2 linked regions of the Alloacidobacterium dinghuense genome follow. The protein of the gene in region 2 interacts with the protein of the main gene of each other region in a pairwise test. Links are inferred from orthologs where the notes say so. Each region holds a gene or a part of one and is shown on either strand. Other genes may lie near its edges.

Region 1 (7,213 bases), 5.3 Mb from region 2 along the record:
TGCTCCGTTGCGCGAAGTCGCTCTAATCATTCCCTGATCGTGTGGCTGACCACCACTGGTCGGATAGAAGGCCGTGCGATCCAGAGCCACTTGCCACACAGACTGTCCTCCTGTCCGGGAAAGCTCGCGGATATCTGCCACGCGGGCGGAGAAGTTTGTCAGAAAAGAATCGGAATAATAGAGGCGTTCACTCATAACCACTGCAAACCGCTTAAAAGATAGTTTATCGAATGATGTGCATGGTCCCTGTCAATATTCCGACGGTATTGTGGCTTCCATAAGAAATATTTCGAATTAGCAAAGACTTTTCTCTCAAAACAGAGTTTGATCAAAAGTAGTCTATGTTTCCCCGTCGCTTCAGTTGCGCCCTTTTTGTGCTTACGTTCACCGTCACCTGCATCTCTGCCCGTGCGCAGCAAAGTGACGATTGGATCCCCCACAACATGGATGCCGTCGGTCAGCGTGCGTCCTTCCGGACTGACTTCACCTTTGACCGCACGATGTTGGCTCTGGCCAACAACTTCATCGACGATGAAAATACGCGCCGCGTTGTTGCCAAACTCAACGGCATCTCAGTGCACTGCTACAAGTTTTCGTTGCCGGGACTCTACGATCCCGGCAACCTTGAAGCCGTCCGTCAGCAGTACCATGATCGCGGTTGGAAGCACCTGGTAACCGCGCAGTCCGTTCATGATCGGAGTAATCTGGGGCGAACTGACGTGTGGATACGTTTCGAACATACCAACGTCGAAGGCGCGGTAGTAATGTTGGCCAGCCCAACCAGTATCAACCTGATTGCTATCAATGGCACACTTAGTCCGCTTGACCTGCTGCATCTGCGCGGTCATTTCGGCATTCCGAAGTTTTCCGGCGATCACCTTGTTGAGCAGAACAACTGACGTTATTTCAGAGCGTCAACGGCTTGCAATTCCTGAGCCACCACCTCACGCGGCAGAGGCACATATCCGAGCGACGAGCACTGTTTCTGTCCTATGCTCAACATCCATCGCAGAAATCCGGCAATGGCGGCCCGTTTCTGTGCGTCGCTTTCGGTTTTCGGCACTACAATCCACGTAAAGGAACTGATGGGGTAGGCATCTTTCTCCTCGGAATCGAGAAGGGAAGGGCGAAGGTTCTCTGCTGTAACATGCGACTTCGCCGCAGCCGCTGTGATACTAGCTAGATCGGCCTTGATGAACCGTCCCGCGGGATTGCGCACTGCGGCATAGTTGAGCCGGTGCTGGATGGCATACGTCATCTCAACGTATCCAATGGAATTCGGCGTCTTCGCCACCATCTCTGCCACACCTTCATTTCCCTCTACTCCGCTGCCCACGGGCCATTTGACGCGGGCGCCCTCGCCCACCTTGCTCTTCCAGCCAGGACTTACCGACGCTAAGTAACTCGTCCACGCATAGGTTGTGCCACTGCCGTCAGAACGGTGCACAACGGCAATGTCAGCATCCGGCAAACGTGCGCCACTATTGGATTCGCGAATCCGCGGATCATTCCATTTGCGAATGACACCTATATAGATATCCGCCAGTACCTGGGGAGTCAGATTGAGTGTGTGGCCGGCATCCGGCAGGTTATAGATAGGAACGATTCCACCGACCACGGTAGGAAAATAAGTGGTCTCCGACTGAGCACTTTCAACCGGTCGGATGTCTGAAGCCGCGAAATCGAGATTTCCATTGCGTAAGCGTTCTAATCCAGCCTCGGAGCCAATCGTGTCGTAAGAAATCGGAAATCCGCCCGCCGTTTGTTGAAAGGACTCGAACCACTTCAGATAGATAGGCGCCGGAAATGTAGATCCACCTCCGTGCAGAGCAACTCCGGGTTCAGGTGTGGCCTTAGCAGGCAACGAAGCGATCGCCATGCCTGTCTTCATTTCCCGCTCAAGCCGTGCGACAACCTGATCGGCTAGGTCATCAACAATGTTCGAAGTACGAAATCGCCCCGGAGTCGCCAGATACGACCACAATGTCCGCTTCGCTGAGTCCGTGAGCTCGACTGACAAATATCCCTGATACATCGTCTGCCTGGAGCTGTTCGAACGGAGATTGTTTGAAATCGTTCCCGTCATCCAGATCACGGCGTTGCCGTGCAGAAGGGCGTCGGCGCCATCCGACTTATCGCTGACATGGATGCCGCCTTTCTCGAGCCTGTCCACCACACGCTTGCGAGCAGCCTGCGCATTGGCGCCCGCGCCAAACGAATCCACATAGATCGTGTGCACTGTTTGGAGTCTTTCGTCCGCACCAGACTCAGCAGGCGCACAAGGAGTGAGCAGGCAGAGAACGCACACCGACAGCGCCCACTGCCACGCCAAATTTCGGCGAGTAGACCAATTTGCGAGCCTAGTTTTCATCGCCCTCAGTAGCTTGCCTCATTCTTATCGGAAATTGTGTGAAAAGAAGCGGTAGCGGAGAGCCGTTCAGGTATCCGCCATAATGAAAGCATGCCTTCATCCACTCCAAGGCGCCCCGATATTCCGCGCAACCTCAAGCCGTATTTTCTTTGTCTGCTAAAAAAGGGTCCACGATGGAACATTACTGAGGGCAATGAAGACCTAATGCCGCGGTATCTCGCTTTTCTTCGTCGTGAAACGGAAGCCCGACGGATTCTCTTCGCGGGACCAATTACAGACGGCGGCGAACTTGTCGCCATGGTCATTCTGGAGGCGCCAAACGCCGAAGAAGCGAACGCAGTAGCCAATGCCAACCCCAGCGTCGAATCAGGGCATTTCATTACAGAGCTTCATCCTTGCCTCTTGCCAACGCTTGATACCTTCAAAGTGGAATATTGACATATCCCTGGAAGGGGCAGCGGGCAGCCAAGCTCTTAGAAAAATTGAAGTTTATTCGCATATAAGTGGAAAGGGCGCGCTATCAGGCGCGCCCTTCCGTTCACTTTTATCCAGTTTATAGCGAGTTCATATTCAGGAGGAACTCTGCGTTGTTCCGAGTTTTCCCCAGCTTGTCGACGAGCAACTCCATGGCCTCAACCGGAGACAACGGATTGAGCACCTTGCGCAGCACCCAGATGCGGCTCAGATCCTCTTTGGGAATCAGCAGCTCTTCCTTACGCGTGCCCGAGCGCTGAATGTCAATCGCCGGGAAGACGCGCTTATCGACCAGCTTGCGGTCAAGGATGATTTCCATGTTGCCGGTGCCCTTGAACTCTTCAAAGATCACTTCGTCCATGCGCGATCCAGTGTCAACCAGGGCTGTTGCAATGATCGTGAGCGAGCCACCTTCTTCAATGTTGCGAGCCGCACCAAAGAAGCGCTTCGGCCGCTGCAAGGCGTTCGAATCAACACCGCCTGAGAGCACCTTGCCCGACGGAGGAACGATCGTGTTGTAAGCACGCGCCAGACGGGTAATTGAGTCGAGGAGGATCACCACATCGCGCTTGTGTTCGACCAGGCGCTTCGCCTTTTCGATCACCATTTCCGCCACTTGGACGTGGCGAGCAGCCGGCTCATCGAATGTCGAGCTGATCACTTCACCCTTTACCGAGCGCTGCATGTCCGTCACTTCTTCCGGACGCTCATCGATCAGCAGGACGATGAGGACGACCTCAGGATGGTTCGAGGTGATCGAGTTGGCGATCGCCTGCAGCAGCATCGTCTTGCCGGTGCGCGGCGGAGCGACGATCAATCCACGCTGCCCCTTGCCAACCGGAGTGAGCAGATCCATCACGCGCCCGCTGATGTTGTCACGCACGGTCTCGCTTTTGAGGCGCTCCTGCGGATACAGCGGTGTGAGGTTGTCAAAAAGGATCTTGTTGCGCGTCTCTTCCGGCGACTCAAAGTTAATCGCCTCGATTTTGACCAGGGCAAAATACTTTTCACCCTCGTGCGGCGGACGCACATTGCCGCTGATCGTGTCGCCAGTCTTCAGGTCGAACTTGCGAATCTGGGATGGCGAAACGTAAATGTCGTCTGGACCGGGCAGATAGTTGTAATCCGGTGAGCGCAGGAAGCCGTAGCCGTCAGGCAGAATTTCCAATACGCCCTCGGCAAAGATGTGGCCCTCTTTTTCGCTTTGGGCCTGTAGAATCTTGAAGATAAGGTCTTGCTTGCGGAGTCCGCTCGCGCCTGGAATTTCGAGCTGGCGGGCAATTTTGCTCAGTTCTGTGATGTTTTTTTCTTTTAGTTCGGAGATGGTCATTGTCACCTGCGGTGGGTAGGTTGTTTAGGGAGGCCGTTCTTGAATGGAAGGAATCTCTGGTATGGCAGAATGTTTCAGTTTTTACTGAGGGGAGGGCCTGCACAGCAGGCCGCGGCTTACGCTGCGCGGCGCTGCTGCTGAACCTTTGCCTTCTCTTCAACGATGGGGGTGACCGCTACCGGGTTCTGGTAACGGAAGCGAGCCATAACTTCATTCGTAGTGTCCTGCACACGCGTATTCGGCTTGTGCAGCTTACGGGTCGCTTTGGAAGCCAGCTGACACAGCTGGTAGCGATTGGAAACGTGGGTCAATGCCCCATAAATCAGATCAGAACGCATTGTATTTCTCCTTCATTCATAAACAGTTCCACGATCCTTCGCGCTCATAAATCCGGCCGTAGATCGTCGGTCATCGAAACGCCCTGAATTAGGGTTGATTTCGTTCCGCTTTCCTTAGGAATCTCATCTCTTAAGACGCAACCACCTGCGACTTAGATCAATTTTTTTAACCTAATTTTTCAGCTTTTTTGTGGAGCGGTATCGTTTCCACTCCACGTTTACAACAAAATCTGCTGAGTTTCAGGCGCAAACGCCTTCTCCCGCGTGGCGACATGACACATTAAGCCGCCCCGAGGGCCAAAACCAAAACAACTGCTTGGATCTGGGATGAAAAAGATTACGGCAGAGTACGAAACTGAGTTAGAGCATCACTTCCAACACTTCTTCATCGAATCAGCACTTTTGAAGTTAAATCCGATGTACCAGAAGGTCAACATTTTTTTTCATAGATTTTCGGGGTCCGTCCTCCATTAATTGGTAGAAATTCTCGTCCTGATGATTCAAATCGGCCTCGCCCTGTGGACAAAGGATCAGGCGTTCGCTTGATCCCTGTTGTCTTTTCGTTACTTTTCGTCTTTGTACATGCCAATCTCAGCTTTTCCGCCTTCGGAGATGCGAGCGCGGTACATGCCGGGGGAGTTGAAGCTCCAGACCATGTCGCCTTTGGTGTCGATGGCGATGATGCCGCCGTCTCCCTTCAGATCAGTAAGTTGGTGCTGGATGACATCGTCGGCGGCTTCCTGAAGACCCATGCCTTTGTACTGGACCAGGGCGCAGATGGTCCGGGCGACGGTGAGGCGGATGAAGTATTCGCCGGTTCCCGTGCCGGAGACGGCGCAGGAGCTGTTGTCGGCGTAGGTTCCGGCACCGATGATGGGCGAGTCGCCGACGCGTCCCCACATCTTGGCGGTCAGGCCTCCGGTTGAAGTTCCGGCGGCGATATTGCCTTGCTTGTCGAGGGCGACGACGCCGACGGTGCCGAACTTGTGGGCATCAGGCGATTCGACGGGGAACATCAGGTCGGCGCTGGGTTTTCCAATTGCGGCGGGCGGCGCTCCGGCAGGTCGTGGGGGGATCGGCTTGCCCTCTTTTTTCAGTTCCTCGACCAGTTGTTGCCAGCGGCGCTCGGTGAAGAAGAAGCTGGGATCGACCATCTCCAGGCCATTTGAGGCTGCGAATTCGTCGGCGGGGGAGCCGATGAGCATGACGTGCTTCGACTTTTCCATCACGGTGCGGGCGAGCGTGATGGGGTGGCGCGTGTGGGTGACATCGGCGACGGCTCCGGCCTTGAGGTTCGACCCATCCATGATGGCGGCGTCGAGTTCGTTCTTTCCGGCTGCGCTGAAGACTGCTCCGCGACCTGCGTTGAAGAGCGGGTCATCTTCCATGTAGCGGATGGCTGCTTCGATCGCGTCGAGTGCTGAACCACCCTTGTCGAGCGTGTCGGCGGCTTTCTGAATTGCTGTTTCGAGATCTGCGCGGTAGGCGGCCTCAGTCTTCGGGTCCATGTTCTTGCGCTCGATGACGCCTGCCCCTCCGTGGAGGACTACTGCCCATTTATGGGTCTGCTGGGCGGTCGCGGTAAGGGCTAAGAGACAGGAGCAGATAAGAAAGGCTGGCTCGCGCATGGTGGCCATGATACATGGCTTGAGCCCGATCCTCTGTGCAGATTCCGGAGCTGGCACACCTACCCCCATCCGTAAATTCATGGAAATAAACGGGATTATTGGAGATGGCGCTATCTATTTGAATTCACTTGGTTTGTGCGTATTTATCTGATTCTTAAATAGTTGCTGGCGAAATAGGAAAGCCCGCCCAGACAAAGGCGGGTCTTTCTTGGCTTCTATTTCTATTATAGCTGGCTGGCACAGGAAACACGCCAAATTGAAGGGCGGATTTTCCTCTTTGGAATGAGTTGGTTAGGGAAATCCAAGCAGTTTTTTCGCTTGACAAGGCATTCTCTGGGATCAGTCCAGCGGAAGGCTATGCATGCCGACATCCGCTCATCCTGCCCCTTAAGAGGGGGCAGGATGGCAGGCGGTATGTCGGATCAGGGATGTTTAGCGGTCATCGTGGTCGTGCCGGTCTTCGCACTCTTCTTCGCGCTCTTCTCTTTCGTCGCTGCGGGTTTTCACGAAGCCCATTCCGTGGGGGCTTTGCAGTCCGCTAACAATGGGGGTCAGCCCGCCGAAGTTGAGATCGAGGATTCCGACAAAGCCTACGGTTGCGCCCGAGGCGTCTGGAGCACCTACTGCAGCCGTGTATGGCGTGCCGGGAGCGAATTCAGATTTGCGAATCTTGTAGACGATGTTCGCCGGGGTGTCGCTTACCAGGATGAAGCCATCATCGGAGGGGATGAATAGAGTGTCATCGGCCTGCGGAGTGCCAAATGGCGAGCTGAGGGGAATGAGAAATGCGCTCTGATTGTCTTTTCCGGGTCTGTGGACGAGGACCAGCTCGGAGTCTCCCTGACTGTCGAGGAGAAGGTCGTTTCCAGGGGTCAGGGTCATTGAATCCGGGTCCTGAAGATTGAGCTTTACCGGGTCGCCGGTGACTACGTCTGTTGCGGTTGCATCGCCCTCAAGTACCGGCGTGACATCGATGGTGCTGCCGGTGATTTTGGCCTTCACGATGGCTGGAAAGGTATTCGGATTGTGGGCCGGATTCGAGGCGCTGAAGTAAGCCTCGCCGTTGCGGAAG
Region 2 (2,772 bases):
AGTTCTACTTCCGCACGACGGACGTGACCGGATCGGCGCATCTGCCGGCGGGTACGGAGATGGTGATGCCGGGCGACAACATTTCGCTCGAGATCGAGCTGCATACCCCGGTGGCGATGGAGAAGGGCCTGCGGTTTGCGATCCGCGAAGGCGGACGCACGGTAGGCGCCGGCACTATTACCGAGATCCTGCAGTAGGACTGGCCGTAAACGAAGTTCAGTGAGTCAGCGGAGTTGAGTTTCCGCTGACTACGGAAAGATTGAATTAGCGATTCCAGGGACGTGCTTCCCGGCAATCGGTTAGGATAAAGAGATGCGCGAAATTGTGACATTACAGTGTCCGGTGTGCAAGGAACGGAATTATTCGACGACGAAGAACAAAAAGACGACCACAGGCCGTCTCGAGTTCTCGAAGTTCTGCAAGCGTTGCCGCAAGCACACGGACCACAAAGAAACCAAGTAAGTATTTTGGTTGTTCAGGGCGCCCGAGAGGGCGCGATTGCCTGGACGGCCAGTCCCAGGGGCGTAAGCTCAACGGTTAAACTGTCGGTCTCCAAAACCGAACTTGGGGGTTCGAATCCCTCCGCCCCTGCCAGATTTGAATGCAGCCGCAACCGCTGCCGGGAAATGGTTGCCGCGGAACAGCGGGTAAGCTGTAGGCGTACAAGAAGGAAACAGCGTTATGGCGAAGGCAGCATTGGCAACCGGCGACTCCCCGCAGAAGAGCACTACAACCAGCCAGGTGACCGCGTACTGGACGCGCACGGCCGATTTCCTGAAGGATGTGCGCGGTGAGATGCGCAAAGTCGTCACGCCCTCGCGTTCTGAGGTGCAGGCGACAACCACGGTGGTGATCGTTACGGTTTTCGTCTTCGCGGCGTTCTTCTATGTAGTTGACTCGATTTTTGGTAGCGCGTTGAAGGCTCTGCTGCATTGGCTCGGTGGTCAGTAAGCATGTCAGAAGAAGGAATCATGGCGGAAGAAACCCACGACGAAAACACCGGCAACGATAATCCGGAACAGCTTGGCCCACCAGCCAGCGAGCGCTTCAAGTGGTACATCATCCACGCTTATTCGGGATTTGAGCGTAAAGTTCGCGAGTCGCTCGAAAGCCGCGTGCAGGCCTTCGGTCTGCAGAACAAAATCGGTCGTGTGATGATACCGACCGAACCCGTGACGGAGATCGTCAACGGCAAGAAGCGTACCGTCGAACGGGTCTTTTTGCCCGGCTATGTGCTGGTTGAGATGGATCTCGACAATGACCTGTGGCACGTGATCAAGAACACGCCGCGCGTCACGGGATTTCTCGGGACCGGTGATAAGCCAGTAGCTTTGAGCGAGCAGGAAGTCAGTTCGATCCTCTTCCGCACGGATATTTCGAAGGACAAGCCGCGCCTTAAGATCAAGTTCGAGAAGAACGAGTCCGTGCGGATCACCGAAGGACCGTTTGCGAACTTCAACGGTGTTGTGGACGAAGTCAACGAAGACCGTGAGACGCTCAAGGTGATGGTGACGATTTTTGGCCGCTCGACCCCGGTCGAGCTTGAATTCGGCAAGGTAGAAAAGATCGTTTAGCGAATTTGCAGTACGAGAATCTGGTTGAGCGAAAAGCTCGCCGTAAGGAAAGGTTTTAAAGGCAATGGCAGCTCCAACAAAGAAAGTACAAACTCAGGTCAAGCTCCAGATTGAAGCCGGTAAGGCCACACCAGCGCCTCCGGTCGGCCCCGCGCTCGGTCAGGCGCAGGTCAACATCATGGAATTCTGCAAGCAGTTCAACGCCCGTACGCAGAACAAGGAGATGGCTGGCCTGATCATCCCGGTCGTCATCACCGTCTATGTGGACCGCAGCTTCACCTTTGTTACCAAGACGCCTCCTGCAGCAGTGCTGCTCAAGAAGGCAGCGAACCTGGCCAAGGGTTCGGGGACGCCGAACAAGAACAAGGTCGGCAAGGTGACCGAGGCGCAGGTCCTCGACATCGCCAAGCAGAAGATGCCCGACCTGAACGCCGCTTCAGTCGAAGCCGCTGTGAAGAGCATCAAGGGCACGGCGCGCTCGATGGGGATTGAAGTCACGGCGTAAGGCCGGTTAGGCACATTTCCTGTAGGAAAAACGGGGAAATGTGTGGCATAATCAAAGATGCGTCTCAAGCGCCAGCTTGAAACGCAGTCAACAGCACCACGGCCAGCAGGCGGCATCGACTGTGCGGTGGGAGACGAGGATACATGGCAAAGAAGGTCAGCAAGAATATTGCGAAGGCGCGCGCGGCTGTCGAGAACCGCCCCTATTCGCTCCAGGATGCGGTTCCGCTCCTGCAGAAAGTCAAGTTTGCAAAGTTTGATGAGACGGTCGATCTGACCATGCGTCTCGGTGTCGATCCCAAGCATGCCGACCAGATGGTGCGCGGCACGGTTGTTCTGCCGCACGGCCTGGGCAAGACAAAAAAGGTTGCCGTCATTACTACCGGCGACCGCCAGCGCGATGCGGAAGCGGCGGGTGCGGACATTGTCGGCGGCGAAGAGCTGGTTGAGAAGATTCAGAAGGAAAGCTGGACGGATTTCGACGCCCTGATCGCGACGCCCGACATGATGAAGTCGGTCGGTCGCCTTGGTAAGGTGCTCGGTCCTCGCGGACTGATGCCGAATCCGAAGACGGGTACGGTAACCAGCGATGTCGCTGCGGCCGTAAAGGAGATCAAGGCCGGTAAGGTTGAGTTCCGTACCGACAAAACGGCTCTGGTGCACGTTCCGGTAGGCAAGCTTTCGTTCACGCCGG

Evidence for each region.
Region 1: the proteins of nusG (region 2) and rho interact in binary tests that used the Escherichia coli proteins (3 or more experiments, as listed by UniProt). The link is inferred for Alloacidobacterium dinghuense from one-to-one orthologs.

What each region holds. Positions count from the first base shown.
Region 1 is NZ_CP060394.1:112,786-119,998, forward strand. Bases 2,051-4,968 are described here. They hold rho (transcription termination factor Rho), read right to left. Parts: upstream 4,176-4,968; coding sequence 2,925-4,175; downstream 2,051-2,924. Other genes in these bases: pstS (phosphate ABC transporter substrate-binding protein PstS), read right to left, coding at 2,051-2,371; H7849_RS00485 (YciI family protein), read left to right, coding at 2,462-2,809; H7849_RS00495 (DNA-directed RNA polymerase subunit omega), read right to left, coding at 4,292-4,513. Also shown: H7849_RS00470 (alanyl-tRNA editing protein), read right to left, coding at 1-195; H7849_RS00475 (hypothetical protein), read left to right, coding at 342-899; more of pstS, read right to left, coding at 902-2,050; H7849_RS00500 (isoaspartyl peptidase/L-asparaginase family protein), read right to left, coding at 5,077-6,150; H7849_RS00505 (hypothetical protein), read right to left, coding at 6,574-7,213. UniProt on the Escherichia coli protein: Facilitates transcription termination by a mechanism that involves Rho binding to the nascent RNA, activation of Rho's RNA-dependent ATPase activity, and release of the mRNA from the DNA template.
Region 2 is NZ_CP060394.1:5,395,376-5,398,147, forward strand. It holds nusG (transcription termination/antitermination protein NusG), read left to right. Parts: upstream 1-971; coding sequence 972-1,574; downstream 1,575-2,772. Other genes in the region: tuf (elongation factor Tu), read left to right, coding at 1-197; rpmG (50S ribosomal protein L33), read left to right, coding at 313-462; secE (preprotein translocase subunit SecE), read left to right, coding at 682-951; rplK (50S ribosomal protein L11), read left to right, coding at 1,639-2,079; rplA (50S ribosomal protein L1), read left to right, coding at 2,223-2,772. UniProt on the Escherichia coli protein: Part of the processive rRNA transcription and antitermination complex (rrnTAC). The complex forms an RNA-chaperone ring around the RNA exit tunnel of RNA polymerase (RNAP).